Regions from separate parts of the Bradyrhizobium sp. CCBAU 45321 genome, predicted to be linked through region 1. Evidence: predicted binding sites of a transcription regulator. Region 1 holds the regulator's gene; each other region holds the start of a gene.
The links. The regulator LexA, encoded in region 1, represses DNA repair genes until DNA is damaged. The targets are predictions, from matches to a motif close to TGTTCNNNNTGTGTTCNG.
Positions count from the first base shown of each region.

Region 2: ACM43_RS07865 (DNA recombination protein RmuC) is a predicted target of LexA. The motif match lies at 2,544-2,561, and genes of this name have one in related genera.
Region 3: ACM43_RS35340 (helicase-related protein) is a predicted target of LexA. The motif match lies at 3,953-3,970, and genes of this name have one in related genera.

Region 1 is NZ_LFKZ01000014.1:42,324-47,414, reverse strand. It holds gene ACM43_RS01900 (hypothetical protein) at 1-118, shown strand, start outside; gene ACM43_RS01895 (molybdopterin molybdotransferase MoeA) at 338-1,546, shown strand; gene lexA (transcriptional repressor LexA) at 1,723-2,424, shown strand; gene ACM43_RS01885 (hypothetical protein) at 2,810-3,244, shown strand; gene ACM43_RS01880 (GAF domain-containing protein) at 3,462-4,403, shown strand; gene ACM43_RS01875 (ComEC/Rec2 family competence protein) at 4,410-5,091, opposite strand, start outside.
Region 2 is NZ_LFKZ01000017.1:388,619-393,709, forward strand. It holds gene truA (tRNA pseudouridine(38-40) synthase TruA) at 1-715, opposite strand, end outside; gene fmt (methionyl-tRNA formyltransferase) at 835-1,758, opposite strand; gene def (peptide deformylase) at 1,895-2,422, opposite strand; gene ACM43_RS07865 (DNA recombination protein RmuC) at 2,592-3,791, shown strand; gene ACM43_RS07870 (GIY-YIG nuclease family protein) at 3,937-4,239, shown strand; gene ACM43_RS07875 (AmpG family muropeptide MFS transporter) at 4,421-5,091, shown strand, end outside.
Region 3 is NZ_LFKZ01000130.1:590,459-595,549, forward strand. It holds gene ACM43_RS35335 (RNA-binding S4 domain-containing protein) at 1-197, opposite strand, end outside; gene ACM43_RS35340 (helicase-related protein) at 229-3,672, opposite strand; gene ACM43_RS35345 (DUF3108 domain-containing protein) at 4,406-5,091, opposite strand, start outside.

The DNA of each region.
Region 1 (5,091 bases):
GCTGATCAGCAAGGCCGCCGACCTGAAATCCCAGGCCGATCCGCTGCCCGACAAAGATCAGGGTCCCAAGGCGCCCGACGTCGCGGATTTCAGTCCAGGCGATCCGACGGAGCGTTGACCGATGCTGGCCGTGGCGCTCGTCATTCTCGTCCTTGCCATGGCAATCCTCGTTCCGGTCTGTCTCGCCTTCCGCATCATGCCGCGGCGGAGTTGAGCCGACCTCCTCCACCCCGCGATCACGCAGGATAAATCATCCCGCGTGCTGCTTTGCCTCACGCCTGCACTCGGCTAGAACTCTCGCCGCCCATTGACTGATGTGCTCAGCAGGAGTTCGCCCGTGGCCCTGATGCCGGTTTCTGACGCGCTTGCCGCGGTGTTGGCCGGCGTCGAGCCGCTGGCTGAACAGATGGTTTGCCTCGACGAGGCCTACCATCGTGTGCTCGCCCGCGATGTCGCGGCGCGGCGCACGCAGCCGCCGGAGGCGATGTCGGCGATGGACGGCTATGCCGTGCGCACGGCGGACGCGGCATACGATTCGAGGTTGACCGTCGTCGGTGAGGTCGCGGCGGGCCGGCCGTTCGCGGGAAGCGTCGGCCCCGGCGAAGCCGTGCGGATCTTCACCGGCGGCGTCGTTCCCGACGGCGCCGATGCCGTCGTGATCCAGGAGGACACGGCTGCCGACGGCAAACATGTCACGATCAAGGAAGCCGCCATTTTCGGCCGGCACATCCGCCCTGCAGGCGTCGACTTCCGCGAAGGAGACGTGCTGCTGCGCAAGGGAATCCGTCTCACCGAGCGCGATCTCGCCCTTGCCGCCGGAATGAATCATCCGCATCTCGCCGTCATCCGCCGCCCGAGGGTTGCCGTTCTCGCCACCGGCGACGAGCTCGTGATGCCAGGCACCACGCCTGGTCGTGGCCAGATCGTCTATTCCAACGGCTATGCCCTGCATGCGCTCGCCCGCAGCGAGGGCGCCGAGACCATCGACCTCGGAATTGCCGCCGATACGCTGGAGGCGACGTCCGCCGGCATCCGCAGCGCGCGCGAGAGCGGCGCCGACATCCTGATCACGACCGGCGGTGCGTCGGTCGGCGACCACGACCTGGTCCAGCAGGCGCTCAAGGGCGAAGGCATCGCGATGGCGTTCTGGAAGATCGCGATTCGGCCCGGCAAGCCGATGATGCACGGTCGACTAGGCGCGATGCGCGTGATCGGCCTGCCCGGCAATCCCGTGTCGTCCTACGTGTGCGCCTTCCTGTTCATGGTGCCCTTGATTCGCGCCCTGTCGGGCCGTTCAGCGATTCATCATCAGCGCGAGCGCGCCGTGCTGGGCCGCGATCTCGCCGCCAACGACCAGCGCGAGGATTATCTGCGTGCGCGGCTGGAGGTGCGCGACGACGGCACGCGCGTCGCCCTTCCCGTCAGCCATCAGGACTCCTCCCTGCTTGCGAATCTCGCTGCGGCACAGGTACTTCTCGTGCGTGCACCGTTCGCGCCGAAGGCCGAGGCAGGGACGCCTTGCGAGGTGCTCCGGCTGCCCGTCTGAGCCGCCCAGCCACACGCATTCCGCGAGTTTGGCCGCGTTCACCATAAATTAAGCAGTTGCGGAACACATATCGAACATATAGTGTCCGTTCATGATTTGTTTCGAGGATGTAGCGGCTTATTGCCGACTTCATCGTCTCGGAATCGAACGACATCAACCGGGGGACTTTGGTCGAGATGTTGACGCGCAAACAATACGAGCTTCTGCGGTTCATCAGCGAGCGTCTGAAGGAAAGCGGCGTGCCGCCGTCCTTCGACGAGATGAAGGATGCGCTCGACCTGCGCTCGAAGTCAGGCATCCATCGCCTGATCACTGCGCTCGAGGAGCGCGGCTTCATTCGCCGCCTGCCCAACCGTGCCCGTGCCATCGAGGTGATCAAGCTGCCCGAGCTCCAGGCCGCCGCCGGCAATCGCCGCGGCTTCACCCCGAGCGTCATCGAGGGCAATCTCGGCAAGGTGCGCGCGAGCTCCAGCCCGCCCGCGGACGAGGGCGAGCGCCCGGTCGCGGTGCCCGTGATGGGCCGCATCGCCGCCGGCACGCCGATCGAGGCACTGCAGACCCGCAGCCACACCATCAGCGTGCCGCCGGACATGCTCGGCTCGGGCGAGCACTACGCGCTCGAAGTGCGCGGCGATTCGATGGTCGAGGCCGGCATCCTCGACGGCGACATGGCGCTGATCCAGCGCAACGAGACCGCAAATACCGGCGACATCGTGGTGGCATTGATCGACGACGAGGAGGCCACGCTCAAGCGCTTCCGCCGCCGCGGCGCCTCGATCGCGCTCGAGCCCGCCAATGCCGCCTACGAGGTCCGCATTCTTCCGCCGAACCGCGTGAAGATCCAGGGCAAGTTGATCGGGCTTTACCGGAAGTACTGATACCGGAAGTCTCAAGCGCCGCGCGCGCTTCGATCGGCATCGGCGATCCAGGATCGGAGCGGATACTTGTCCGCTCCGGCTGGACGGTTTCTCTGGTTCTGCGCCGGCTGTCCGGTCCATCTTCCCGCGCGACATTCGCCCGCGCAGGCGCGCAGCCATTTCTGCTTCGCCGGTAGAGTTGTGCCGGCAGTGCTGATAGCTCCGGCCGAATGCAAGGACGCGAGGTTTGTTCCTATCGAATCCGGGAAAGATAATGTGATCGCGTGCTGCGAACGCGAGCCGCAGATTTGCCCATAACCGAGCAGAGCGTTGTATGCTTCCACTCTGATAGAGGCCTGCGCCTCGAAAGAGACGCGGGTCGCTATCCCAGCATGAGGAGCACCCGATGTGTGACTACAGCTTGCATGCCGTCGCGACGCGCCCCGCCGTAGTCGGCGAGACGATCGTCACGACAACCTTCCGCGGCACCTCGACGCGCGGCTTCGCTTCTGAAGCCGATCCCTCCGTCGCGGTCTGTCTGCTGCCGGGAACGGAGCTCGCTTTCGCCGACGACGTCCGCTACGACAACCGCTGGATCTGGACGCGCACCGTGAACTCTCGCGTCGGCAAGTTCGGCAAGATCGACCCGCACATTCCCGATCGCCATCATGACGCGATCGAATTTCCCGACGGCAAATATGTGCTGGTGACGCAGCTCGTCGAAGGCCAGCGCGCGACCGTGCTGCAATTGCCGGTGACGCAGCCGGCCCCCGAGCGCGAGCACAAGCCGCAGACCGTCGCCGACACGCGGCCCACGATCACGCGCCTGCCGATCGGCTGACGCCCTTCGGCCGAAAGGCCGAGCCCGGGATTGAAATTGCCGTCGCCGGCCGAGGCCGGCGAGCCCGGTGGGTTTTTGTTTCAGGACATTCGATCGGCGAGCCCGCCGCCGCGCCTCGTCGCCGCATGAAGTTTGGGCCGTCCTGCCTGAATTTTGAACGTTCGCTCCGCAGCCAAATGACCGATGCTGCAGTGGCTTGAGGCGGCGGACAGGCTCGATGAAGACCTTCATTCGCGTCGTTGAACTCTGGGTACCCGACCGGACGCGCATGCGGCTGGAATTCGGCGGCGGCCTCTACGACGAAGGGCTGTCCGCGTTCAAGGCCGTCAGCGAAGAGCTGCACTTCGGATATGACGAGGGACTTCCAGGCAAGGCCTGGGCCTGTGGCCACCCCGTCATCCTCACGAAATTCGCCAACTCCTATTTCAAGCGGACCGATCAGGCCGCTGCGGCCGGCCTCACCTGCGGCGTGGCGGTGCCGGTGTTCGCGGGCGAATTCCTGCAAGCCGTGCTGGTGCTGTTCTGCGGCGACGACGAGGCGCACGTCGGCGCGATCGAACTCTGGCACAACGATCCTGATCTCTCGCATGAGATGGGGCTCGTCGATGGCTATTACGGCACCGCGGACATGTTCGAATTCAACTCCCGCCACACCAGATTTCCGCGCGGCTTCGGCCTGCCCGGACGCACCTGGAAGGCGGGCCTGCCACTGATCATCAAGGACTTGCACGACGCCAAGAGCTTCTTGCGCTGGGAGGACGCCGCCAAGGTCGGGATCAATCTCGGCGTCGGCGTGCCCTACGGAACCGGTACCGACCAGACCTGGGTTCTGACATTCCTGTCCGCGCAGGCAACGCCGATTGCACGACGCTTCGAGATCTGGGTCCCGAACGAGGACCGTTCGGCGCTGGTCTTTCGCGCCGGCGATTGCAGCGCACAGACCGACCTCGCCGCACGCTATGCGGCGCAGTCCATCGCCAGGGGCGAAGGCAGCATCGGCGGCGCCTGGGCCGCCGGCATGCCCGCGCTCAACGACGATCTCACCCGTGACGGCTCGATAGCCGGCTCCGAAGCCTGCGCAGCCGGGCTGAGCCGAATGGTGGCCCTGCCGGTCATCGGCAACGGAAGGCTTGACGCCGTGCTGGCCTGGTATTTGTGATCCGCGTCAATCGTCGGCCTGCAAGTCGGCCTCCGATGGCGTTGCGTCCCGGCTGCGGGGCACGGCCGCCTTCGGCACCAGGCTGCCGTCGAAATCCCCCTCGCCGGCGCCGGCAGGCAGCCAGGGACGGCTTGCCCCTCTCGCTCTCACCGCCTGCACCGAAAAACCCTCTCCGCTTCGCGTCAGAGCCAGTGCGCCCTGACTGGCAAGACGCGCCCGATCGACCACCATCGCCGCGCAATCGGACGGCGCGGGCCGCGCCGTCACCACCAGCGCGGCGCGGCTGCAATCATCGGCCAGCGCGTCGATGCGCGTCGCCAACGCGATCAGTCGTCCGTCCGCGAGCGGCGCCACGCAGCCGGACTCGTCACACGACACCCCGCTCGCCATCGAGGCGTTACCGGCATCGCGCGGATCGGCATCGGCAGCCAACCACTCCTTCAGCAGGAAGCTGTCCTTGCTGGCGCGGATCACCTGCAAGCGCCCATCCCCGCCCCGGACCGCGACGCTCGCGCCGTCCCCGGCAATCAGGATATCCGGCTGCCGTACCGACAGTCCCCAGAGGATCGCTGCCAGCAGCACCAGGGCGCCGGACCAGCGCAAGGGCGTGCGCAACAGGCCCATCACGATGAGCCCGAGGCTCGCCGCGATCAGCGGCGCGATCCCGAAGGCGGGAATGCGGCCGACG
Region 2 (5,091 bases), on a different contig from region 1:
ACAGGCCCTCGGGCGGGGCGACGATGCCGCAGGCGGCGCGGTTGCGGGCTTTGAGCGCGGCGGAGAGATCGTCGGCGGTCCAGCGGCCCTCGCCGACCCAGACCAGGGATCCCACCATCGAGCGCACCTGGCTGTGCAGGAACGAGCGTGCCGAGGTGATGACATTGATCTCGCGACCATCGCGGATCACGTCGAGCTGGTCGAGCGTCTTCTCCGGCGACTTGGCCTGGCACTCGGTGTCGCGGAACGTGGTGAAATCGTGCTTGCCGAGCAGGCGCTGCGCCGCCGCATGCATCGCCTCAGTGTCGAGCTTGCGCGGCACGCGCCAGGCGTGGCCGACATCGAGCGCGAGATTGGCGCGGGTGTTGACGATGCGATAGCGGTAGTGGCGCTTAACCGCCGAGAAGCGCGCCTCGAAATCGTCGGGCACGATCTCGGCCTCGAGCACCGCGATCGGATGCGGGCGCAGATGCGCGTTGAGCCCGTCGCGAAAACGGCCCGGCGGAAACTGCTTGTCGACGTCGACATGGGCGACCTGGCCGCGCGCATGCACGCCGGCATCGGTGCGGCCGGCGCCGTGCACGCGCAGATCCGCCCCGGTCATCGCCTTCACGGCCGCCTCGAGCGCGCCCTGCACCGACGGCAGCGTGTCCTGCACCTGCCAGCCGAAGAACGGCGCGCCGTCATATTCGATGGTGAGCTTGTAGCGGGGCATCGTGTCCAGTTTCGTCGTCATTGCCCGCGAAGGCGGGCAATCCAGCACTCCGCAGCTTATCCGATTGACCGAGAAGCCTCGGCGTACTGGATACCCCGCCTTCGCGGGGTATGACAGTGTCAGGTGAATTTGGATCCCGCCTTTAACGGCACGCCGCGCAGGAAGTCCGCGGCCTGCATGCGGGCCTTGCCCTCGCGCTGCAGCTCGATGATGCGGATGGCGCCGTCGCCGCAGGCGACGGTAAGCTGATCGTCGAGCACCTCGCCAGGCGCGCCGGAGCCTTGCGCCAATTCGCAACGCAGGATTTTGACGCGCGCATCCCCCAGCTCGGCCCAGGCACCGGGAAATGGCGACAAGCCGTGGATGTGGCGCAGCACCGCGCGCGCCGGCTTGCTCCAATCGATCCGCGCCTCGGCCTTGTCGATCTTGGCGGCATAGGTGACCCCGTCCTCGCTCTGCGCCTTGAGCTGGAGCCCGCCGCGTTCGAGCGCGGCCATCGCGCGCACCATCAGGTCGGCCCCCAGCCGGGACAGGCGATCGTGCAGGTCGAGCGCGGTCATATTGTCCGTGATCGCGATGCGCTCGGCCATGGCGACATCGCCGGTATCGAGGCCGACATCCATCTTCATCACCATCACGCCGCTCTCGGCGTCGCCTGCCATGATGGCACGGTTGATCGGCGCAGCGCCGCGCCAGCGCGGCAACAGCGAGGCATGCAGATTGTAGCAGCCGAGTTTTGGCGCATCGAGGATCGCCTGCGGCAGGATCATGCCGTAGGCGACGACGACGGCCGCATCCGCATCAAACGCGCGGAACTCCGCCAGCGCCTGCTCGGTCTTCAACGTCTTCGGCGTCAGCACGGGGATACCCAGCTTTCGCGCGGCTTCCTCGACCGGCGTCGGCTGCAATTGCAGGCCGCGCCGCCCGCCCGGCTTCGGCGCGCGGGTGTAGACCGCCGCGATCTCGTGGCCATGAGCGACCAGCTCGAGCAGCGTTGGCACAGAGAAATCGGGCGTGCCCATGAAGATGAGGCGGAGGGGCATGTAGCTGCGTTCGGTGAGAGTTCTGGTTCTCCGTCATGCCCGGGCGTGTCCCGGGCATCCACGGTCTTGGCGACAAAGCAAGCAAGGCGTGGATGGCCGGGTCAAGCCGGCCATAACGACCTGAGAGAGCCGAGGCCTACTCCGCCGCGCGCTTGGCGGCTTTCTCGAACTTCTTCATGACGCGGTCGCGCTTGAGCTTGGACAGATAGTCGACGAACAGCACGCCGTTGAGATGGTCGATCTCGTGCTGGATGCAGGTGGCGTAGAGGCCTTCGGCATCTTCCTCATGCACCTTGCCGTCGAGATCGGTGAAGCGCACGCGCACCTTCGCGGGCCGCTCGACCTCCTCGTAATATTCCGGGATCGAGAGGCAGCCTTCCTCGTAGACCGAGAGTTCCTCGGACGAGGCGATAATCTCAGGATTGATGAAGACGCGCGGCGCGTGCTTGGTCTCGCCGTTCTCGTCGCGCTTGGCGAGGTCCATGGTGATCAGGCGCAGCGGCTGCGCGACCTGGATCGCCGCGAGCCCAATGCCGGGCGCGTCGTACATGGTCTCGAACATGTCGTCGGCAAGCTTGCGGATCTCCGCCGTGACCTTCTCGATCGGCTTGGAGACCAGGCGCAGCTGCTTGTCGGGCAGGATGATGATTTCTCTGAGGGCCATGGCCGCGATTTAAGCCGCGCGCCGGATGCGGTCAATGCGGCCCGGAACCCGTTAACCCCTCGCTAACCATAAAACTTCACCTTTCATTAACCATGAAAATTAAGGGCCGGTTAACCCAGAATGTTCCCTCTTCGTTCGCGAGAGTGCAGCGAATCGGCTACAAGGCGGCATGAACGAGATCATTGTCATGCTGGGCGACTGGCCGGTGCGCATCGTCGATGCGCTGATCGGCTTCGGTGCGCTCGTCCTCATCCTGCTGGTTGTGATTGCGGTCGTGATCGCGCGCTCGGGGCGGCGTGGCGCGGAACTCGCCATGGCGAACGCGATCCGGGCCGACGAGCTCGAGGAGCGCCTCGCCCAGGTGCTGCGCGCCCAGAGCGAGGCCTCGGGGCGGGTTGACGCCATGACCCAGGCGCTCGCGGGACGCCAGGCCGAGATGGCGCGGGCGGTCAACGAGCGGCTTGATTCGGTGACGCATCGGGTCGGCCAGTCCATGGAACATTCGACCCGCAACACCATGGAGAGCCTGCGCGCGCTGCATGAACGGCTCGGCATCATCGACAACGCGCACAAGAACCTCACCGACCTCACCACGCAGGTGACCACTCTGCGCGACGTGCTCGCCAACAAGCAGTCGCGCGGCGCCTTCGGCCAGGCGCGGATGGAGGCGATCGTCCAGGACGGTCTGCCCAAGGGCTCCTACGAGTTCCAGTTCACGCTCTCGACCGGAAAACGGCCGGACTGCGTCGTGTTCCTGCCCGACCAGCGCCCGCTCTGCATCGACGCGAAGTTTCCGCTGGAGGCGATGACGGCGCTGCACGATGCCCGCACCGACGAGGAGCGACGCGTCGCCACGCAGCGGCTGCGCAGCGACGTGATGAAGCATGTCAGCGACATCGCCGAAAAATATCTCGTCGCCGGCGAGACCCAGGAAATGGCGCTGATGTTCGTGCCGTCGGAATCGGTCTACGCCGAGATCCACGACGGCTTCGACGACGTGATCCAGAAAGCCTATCGCGCCCGCGTCGTGCTGGTGTCTCCCTCGCTGTTGATGCTCGCGATCCAAGTGATGCAGCAGATCATGAAGGACGCGCGCATGCGCGATGCCGCCGACCAGATCCGCACGGAGGTGATCAAGCTCGGCGACGATTTGGGGCGACTGCGCGACCGCGTCCTGAAGCTGCAGAAGCATTTCGCCGACGTGAGCGAGGACGTCCGCCAGGTGCTGATCTCCGCCGACAAGATCGAGAAGCGCGCAGGCCGCATCGAGGAACTCGATTTCAGCAAGAGCGATGCGCCGGAGGCGCCGCGGCTGGTGGCGACGGGAGCGGCCGAGCTGTTTCCGCGGAAGCTCCAGGCAGGGGAGTGAGATTGGGGCACACTGTCATGCCCCGCGAAGGCGGGGCATCCCGTACGCCGCGGCGGTTGTGATCGAACCGAGACGCTGGTGGTTACTGGATCGTCCGCCCCCCTGCGCAATTGCGCGCGGACGATAAGGGCGGTGAGATGGTCACATGGGTGCACGCCTTTACTACGTCTACATTCTCGCCAGCCGAATTGGCGGCACGCTCTATATCGGCGTGACGAACGATCTCGTCCGCCGAGTGGCGCAGCACAAGTTGAAGGTCATCGAAAGCTTCACCGAAAAGTATGATGTCGTTCGGCTGGTCTACTTCGAGCAGTTCGATGATCCCGAGAACGCGATCAGGCGGGAGAAGCGGCTGAAGAAGTGGAACAGGGCCTGGAAGGTCCGCTTGATCGAGCAGCATAACCCAAACTGGGATGATCTCTATCCTGGCATAGCCGGACCACCGTAAGGCGGTCATACCCCGCGAAGGCGGGGTATCTAGTACGCCGCAGCAGTTGTGATTGAACCGAGACGCCGCGGAATACTGGATCGTCCGCCTTCGCGGACGATGACACCGAGAGGGTGGAGAGAGCATCCGCCCCACTGAGCTCGCAAGAGTCATTTCCCCCAGAATCTGCTAACACCCCTCCATGACCGCACCCGACGCGACCTCCCCCGCCGCGACTTCCGCCGCCTCGCCCTCCTGGCGCGACGGCCTGGCCGTTTACCTGCAGCCGCGGGTGCTGATCGTGCTGTTTCTCGGCTTCTCCTCGGGGCTGCCGCTGGCGCTGTCGGGATCGACGCTGCTGGTGTGGATGGCCGAAGCAGGGGTCGATCTTGGAACGATCGGGCTGTTTGCACTGGTTGGAACACCATACACGCTCAAATTCCTGTGGGCGCCGCTGGTGGATGCGCTGCATGTGCCGCTGTTCACGCAGTCCTTCGGACGTCGCCGCGGGTGGCTGGTGTTTTCGCAACTGCTGCTGATCGGCGCGATTCTGCTGTTGGCGCTGACCGATCCGGCACGATCGCCGCTGCTCGTCGCGCTTGGCGCGCTGCTGGTCGCGACGATGTCCTCGACGCAGGACATTGTGGTCGATGCTTTCCGCGTCGAGAGCCTGCCCGAAAGCGAGCAGGCCGCCGGCATGGCCGCCTATGTCGCCGCGTATCGCATCGGCATGTTGGTATCGACCGCAGGCGCCCTGTTCATCGTCACCGGCTTCGAGGCGATCGTTCCTCGTGGCGCCGCCTGGATGTGGGGCTATGTAGTGATGGCGGCTCTGGTGCTGATCGGCACGGTGACTGCGCTCGCCGCCACCGA
Region 3 (5,091 bases), on a different contig from region 1:
CGGCGCTCGTTGAAGGCGGTGACTTTCAGCACGCGCACGGTGCGATCGAGCGCAATGGTGAGGACGTCGCCAAGCTTGATCGCATGGCCCGGCGATGTCTCGCGCACGCCGTTGACGCGGACATGGCCGGTGACGACGAGCTCGGCCGCAGAGGTGCGCGCCTTCACCACCCGCGCGTGCCACAGCCATTTGTCGATACGCTGCCGCTCGGTCGTCGTCGTCGTGGGATTACTCCTTCCGCCCCAGCTGCTCTTTCAGCGCGGCGAGCTTGGCGAAGGGCGAGTTCGGATCGATCGGACGATCGCGCTCGCGCGGATTCGCGCTGGAGGCGTAGGGACGCAGTGAGGGACCCGACTCGCGATCACGGCGGTCACGGCCCTTGTCGCGGTCGCGGCCGCGATTGTCGCGGCCCTTGTCGCGATCTCCGCCGAACTTCTTGTTGTCGCGGTTGCGATCGCGATCCTTGTCGCGGTCCCCCTTGCCCTGGAAGCTGCGATTGCGGTCGTCGCGGCGCTCACCGCCCTCGCCGCCTTCACGCGGCTTGCGGAAGTCGCGTCCGCCATCGCGGCGATGGCCGCCGCCATGACGATGGCCCGGCTTGGCGCCGTCGGCGGCTTCGCCGGGCGCGGCGCTCGCTGCATCGGGTGCAGCGCCAGCCTCGGCGCCGGGCCGCGGACGCTGGTTGTTGTGACGCTGGTGGCGATGGCGCTCGTGGCGCGGCTTGCGATCTTCGTGACGGCCGGCGGGGCGCCAGACCTCGACCAGCTCGGGCTCGGCCGGTGCGACTGTTGCCTCAGGCGCGGCGGCATCGGGGGATGCAGCAGCTTCCGTCGCGGCGGTCTCGGCGGCAGCCGCTTCGAGGCCGGCAGCCTCGGCGGGCGTCGCAGCCTCTTCTGCGGGCGGCGCGATTCCGGGGGCGTCCTCGGGGGTGACGGGGGTTTCCGGAGACGCTTCCAGCGCCGGCTCCTCGTGAGCCTCCGCAGGAGCGGGCTCGTCGTGCGGCTCCATGCCGGGCGCGTCTTCGACGGTGACGGATTCGGCCGTAGCCTCAGCGGCCGCGGCCTCAGCCGGCAGGCCGGCAACGGCTTCCGCTGCAGCCTCGGTCGAGGTCTCCGCGCTGCCTTCAGCGGGCGGCGTCTCGGCCGCGACCGTCTCAGTCACGACCGTCTCGGTCACGACCTGCTCGGTCACGACAGGCTTCGGCGGCAGCGGCGGGCGCTTCTCCATGCGATAGCCGAGCGCGCGCAGCACGGAGGCGAAATCCTCGCCGGCAGATCCGGTCAGCGAGGTCATCGCCTGCGTGACCACGAAGCTGCGGCCGTCGAACGCGCCGGCGGGCTTTTCGCCCGGCGAATTCTCGCGCCAGGCCAGCGCCGGGCGGATCAGGTCGGCGAGGCGTTCCAGGATGTCGACGCGCACGGCGCGCTCGCCGGCCTGCTTGTAGCCGAGCACGCGATAGGCATCGCGCGGCAGCGCCTTGTCGACCGGGAACGAGGTGCGCCCCGAGGAGGCCAGATGCTGCGCGCCCGAGAGCGCGGAGAGATCGACATTGTCCTGCTTCAGCGCCCAGAGCAGCGCGGCGAGCGCACGCGCGGCGGGCTTGAGCAGGCCGGGGAAATAGATGTGATAGGCGCCGAAGCGGACGCCGTATTTGCGCAACACGGCGCGCGAGGGCTGATCGAGATCCTTCAGCTCGCTGGCGATCTTCGGCCGCTCGAGCACGCCGAGCGCCTCGACCAGCTGATAGGCGATGCCGCGGGCAATGCCGGTGACGTCCTCGGCCTTCGACAGCTCGAACATCGGCCCGAGCAGCTTTTCGATGTGGGTCTTGAGCCAGAGCTCGAGCCGCGCCTGCACCTTGTCGCGGGGCGCGCCGGTCAGGCGCTCGTCCGAGATGATGCGGATGCGCGGATGCAGCGCCTCGTCTGCGGCAGCGAGGCGCGCCACGGCATCGCCGGTCCAGCGGATGATGCCTTCGGAGGTGAGCACGAACTGCTCGTCCGGCGCATTGCCCAGCTTTTCGGCGCGCGCGTTGATCTCGCCGGCGAGCACCGCTTGCGCTGCAGCCTGCAAGGCTTTCGCATCGGAGCCGGCTTCCGCCGCATCCGGTGCAAAGGTGAAGCCATCGAGGCGGCCGATGACATGGCCTTCGACGATGACTTCGCCGGTCTTGCCGATTTCAGTATTCAAGCTCGTGTTCTCCCGCAGGCGGCGCATCAATACACTGGTCCGGCGATCAACGAAACGCTCAGTCAAGCGTTCATGGAGCGCATCCGATAATTTATTTTCGACCTCCCGCGCGATCCCCTGCCAGCGTTCCGGGTCTTTCAGCCAGTCCGGGCGGTTGGCGACGAAGGTCCAGGTGCGGATCTGGGCGATTCGGGCCGACAGCGTGTCGATGTCGCCGTCGATGCGGTCGGCCTGGGTGACCTGGGACTCGAACCAGGCATCGGGAATGCAGCCCTTGCGCATCAGGAAGCCGTACAGCGTCGTCACCAGCTCGGCATGGGCGGCCGGCGACAGCTTTCTGTAGTCCGGGACCTGGCAGGCTTCCCAAAGCCGCTCCACGGCGGCCTTGCCATGCGCGATATCGCGCACCTCGCCGTCGCGGGCGGCGTGATCGAGCACGCGCATGTCCTCGGCGATCGGCGCGCGCGTCAGCGTCTCGTGGCCGGGGGCGAGGTTCAGCGAGACCTGGAGCGCGCCGAGCGAAGAGAAATCGAGCTTGGAATTGCGCCATTGCAGGACCTTCACCGCATCGAAGGTGTGGTTCTGCAGCGCGTTGACGAGCTCGGGCTCGAACGGCGCGCAGCGGCCCGTGGTGCCGAAGGTGCCGTTGCGGGTGGCGCGGCCGGCGCGGCCTGCGATCTGCGCGAATTCGGACGGCGTCAGGCGGCGGAACTGGTAGCCGTCGAACTTGCGGTCGGAGGCGAAGGCGACGTGGTCGACATCGAGATTGAGGCCCATGCCGACGGCATCGGTGGCGACGAGATAATCGACGTCGCCGTTCTGGAACATCGCCACTTGCGCGTTTCGTGTGCGGGGCGACAGCGAGCCCAGCACCACGGCGGCGCCGCCGTGCTGGCGGCGGATCAGCTCGGCAATCGCATAGACTTCATCCGCCGAGAACGCGACGATGGCGGTGCGGCGCGGCTGGCGCGTGATCTTGCGATCGCCGGCGAACTCGAGCTGCGACAATCTGGGCCGCGTGATCATGGACACGCCCGGCAACAGGCGCTCGATGATCGGGCGCATGGTGGCGGCGCCTAACAGCAGCGTCTCGTCGCGGCCGCGGCGGTTGAGGATGCGATCGGTGAAGACATGGCCGCGCTCGAGATCGGCGGCGATCTGGACCTCGTCGACGGCGAGGAAGGAGACGTCAATATCGCGCGGCATGGCCTCGACGGTCGAGACCCAATAGCGCGGGTTCTTCGGCTTGATCTTCTCCTCGCCGGTGACGAGCGCGACGCTGGCTTCACCGGCTCTGTCGGCGATCTTGTTGTAGACCTCGCGCGCGAGCAGGCGCAGCGGCAGGCCGATCATGCCCGAGGGATGCGCCAGCATCCGCTCGATGGCGAGATGGGTCTTGCCGGTGTTGGTCGGACCAAGCACCGCGGTGACGCCCGCGCCGGGTGCGCGCTCGGAGGCGAAGGGGGAGGAGGAGAAAGCCATGTCTAGCGGATTAGGTAATGGCGATTTGGGCGAATGTCAGTGCTATCCGGGGCGGGGAGAGGGCTTGCTCTTCGTTCCTCATCCTGAGGAGCGCGTCAGCGCGTCTCGAAGGATGAAGGCCCGGCTGGTGCTGCCGGGGGAGCCAAGCCCCTCGCCCTTCGAGACGGCCGCTTGCGCGGCCTCCTCAGGGTGAGGGGCACACCGCGGGCGTGGAAGCGCCCTCCCCAAAGTCCGCGCAACTGTCTCACTTTGCGACGCTTTTCCCGTTCGCTTTAAGCTTCGGAACGACTCTAGAACGAATCGCGGCCGAATCGCTGACTCCCTGACGAGTCCCGTTCCGTTCACGCAACATGTCGCGGGACTCGTCTTGGTTGCGACTAGATGGAGTTTTGCGCAGGCACACAAGCGACCGGACTGGTTAAAGCTGGGGATGGCGGCGAGTCGAATCAGAATCGGGGAGGAGTCAAATGGATTCCCTGCGGCGGGGCTGGCCAAACAAAGAGTGCGAAAACAACCCCATGCACAGTAGGTAAGTCGTTGAAATCATTAGGGCGCGCTTCTGGGCTCCCATTTCGCTCGTCATTCCGGGGCGCGACGCAGTCGCGAGCCCGGAATCCATCGTGAAACCGTCGCTGTAGCCCGATGGATTCTCAGGTGCGCAAGGGCGCACCATAGTTCGCGCCAAGGGGCGCGCCCCGGAATGACGGTGGAGAAAGCGGTGCGGCCTCCTCGCCTACTGCGTCTTCGCCACGCGTGGCGGCTGGGGCGACGTGATGAAGCTCGTCGCTTCCAGCATGGCCGGGCCGAGCGGGGTCGGCACTTTCAGCCAGAACGGGACCAGGATGCGCGTGCCGGCGATGGGGGCGAACGCGATCTCCATGTTGCGCTGGGCGGCGAGGTATTTGATCACGGGACGGTCCGGGATGTAGCCGGCGATGGGCACGAAATAGATCGAGCACACCACGACCGGGCCCTTGTAGCCCTTCTCCGCCTTCACGGTCTCCATGCGCTTGAAATCGAGCTTGAGCTCGTAACGCATGCGGCCGTCGAACACGGGCGCGGAGCTGTGGCAGGCGTCCGGCGAAACGGGATCACCGGTGCCGGGCACGCGCAGCAGCGAGGCCGTCATGGGGTCCCAGACGCCGCGGCGATGCGCCTCGGTGACGACGATGCGGTCAGGATCGACCGGCGGCTCCGGCAGGATGGCAAAATCCTTCACATTGCCCTTGTCGAGGGTGATGCGGATCTCTTCGGTCTTCTTCTGGGTGGTGGTGGAGGCCTGGTAGCCGGTCGCAACCAGCGCGCCGTTGACCACGCGCCCCTGGCTGGCGCCGGTGCCGGACCCGCCCGTGAACGACTTCAACAGCCCCGAGGTGCCGCCGGCGGCCGCCGCCGAGAACACGTCGTCCTGGATGTCGA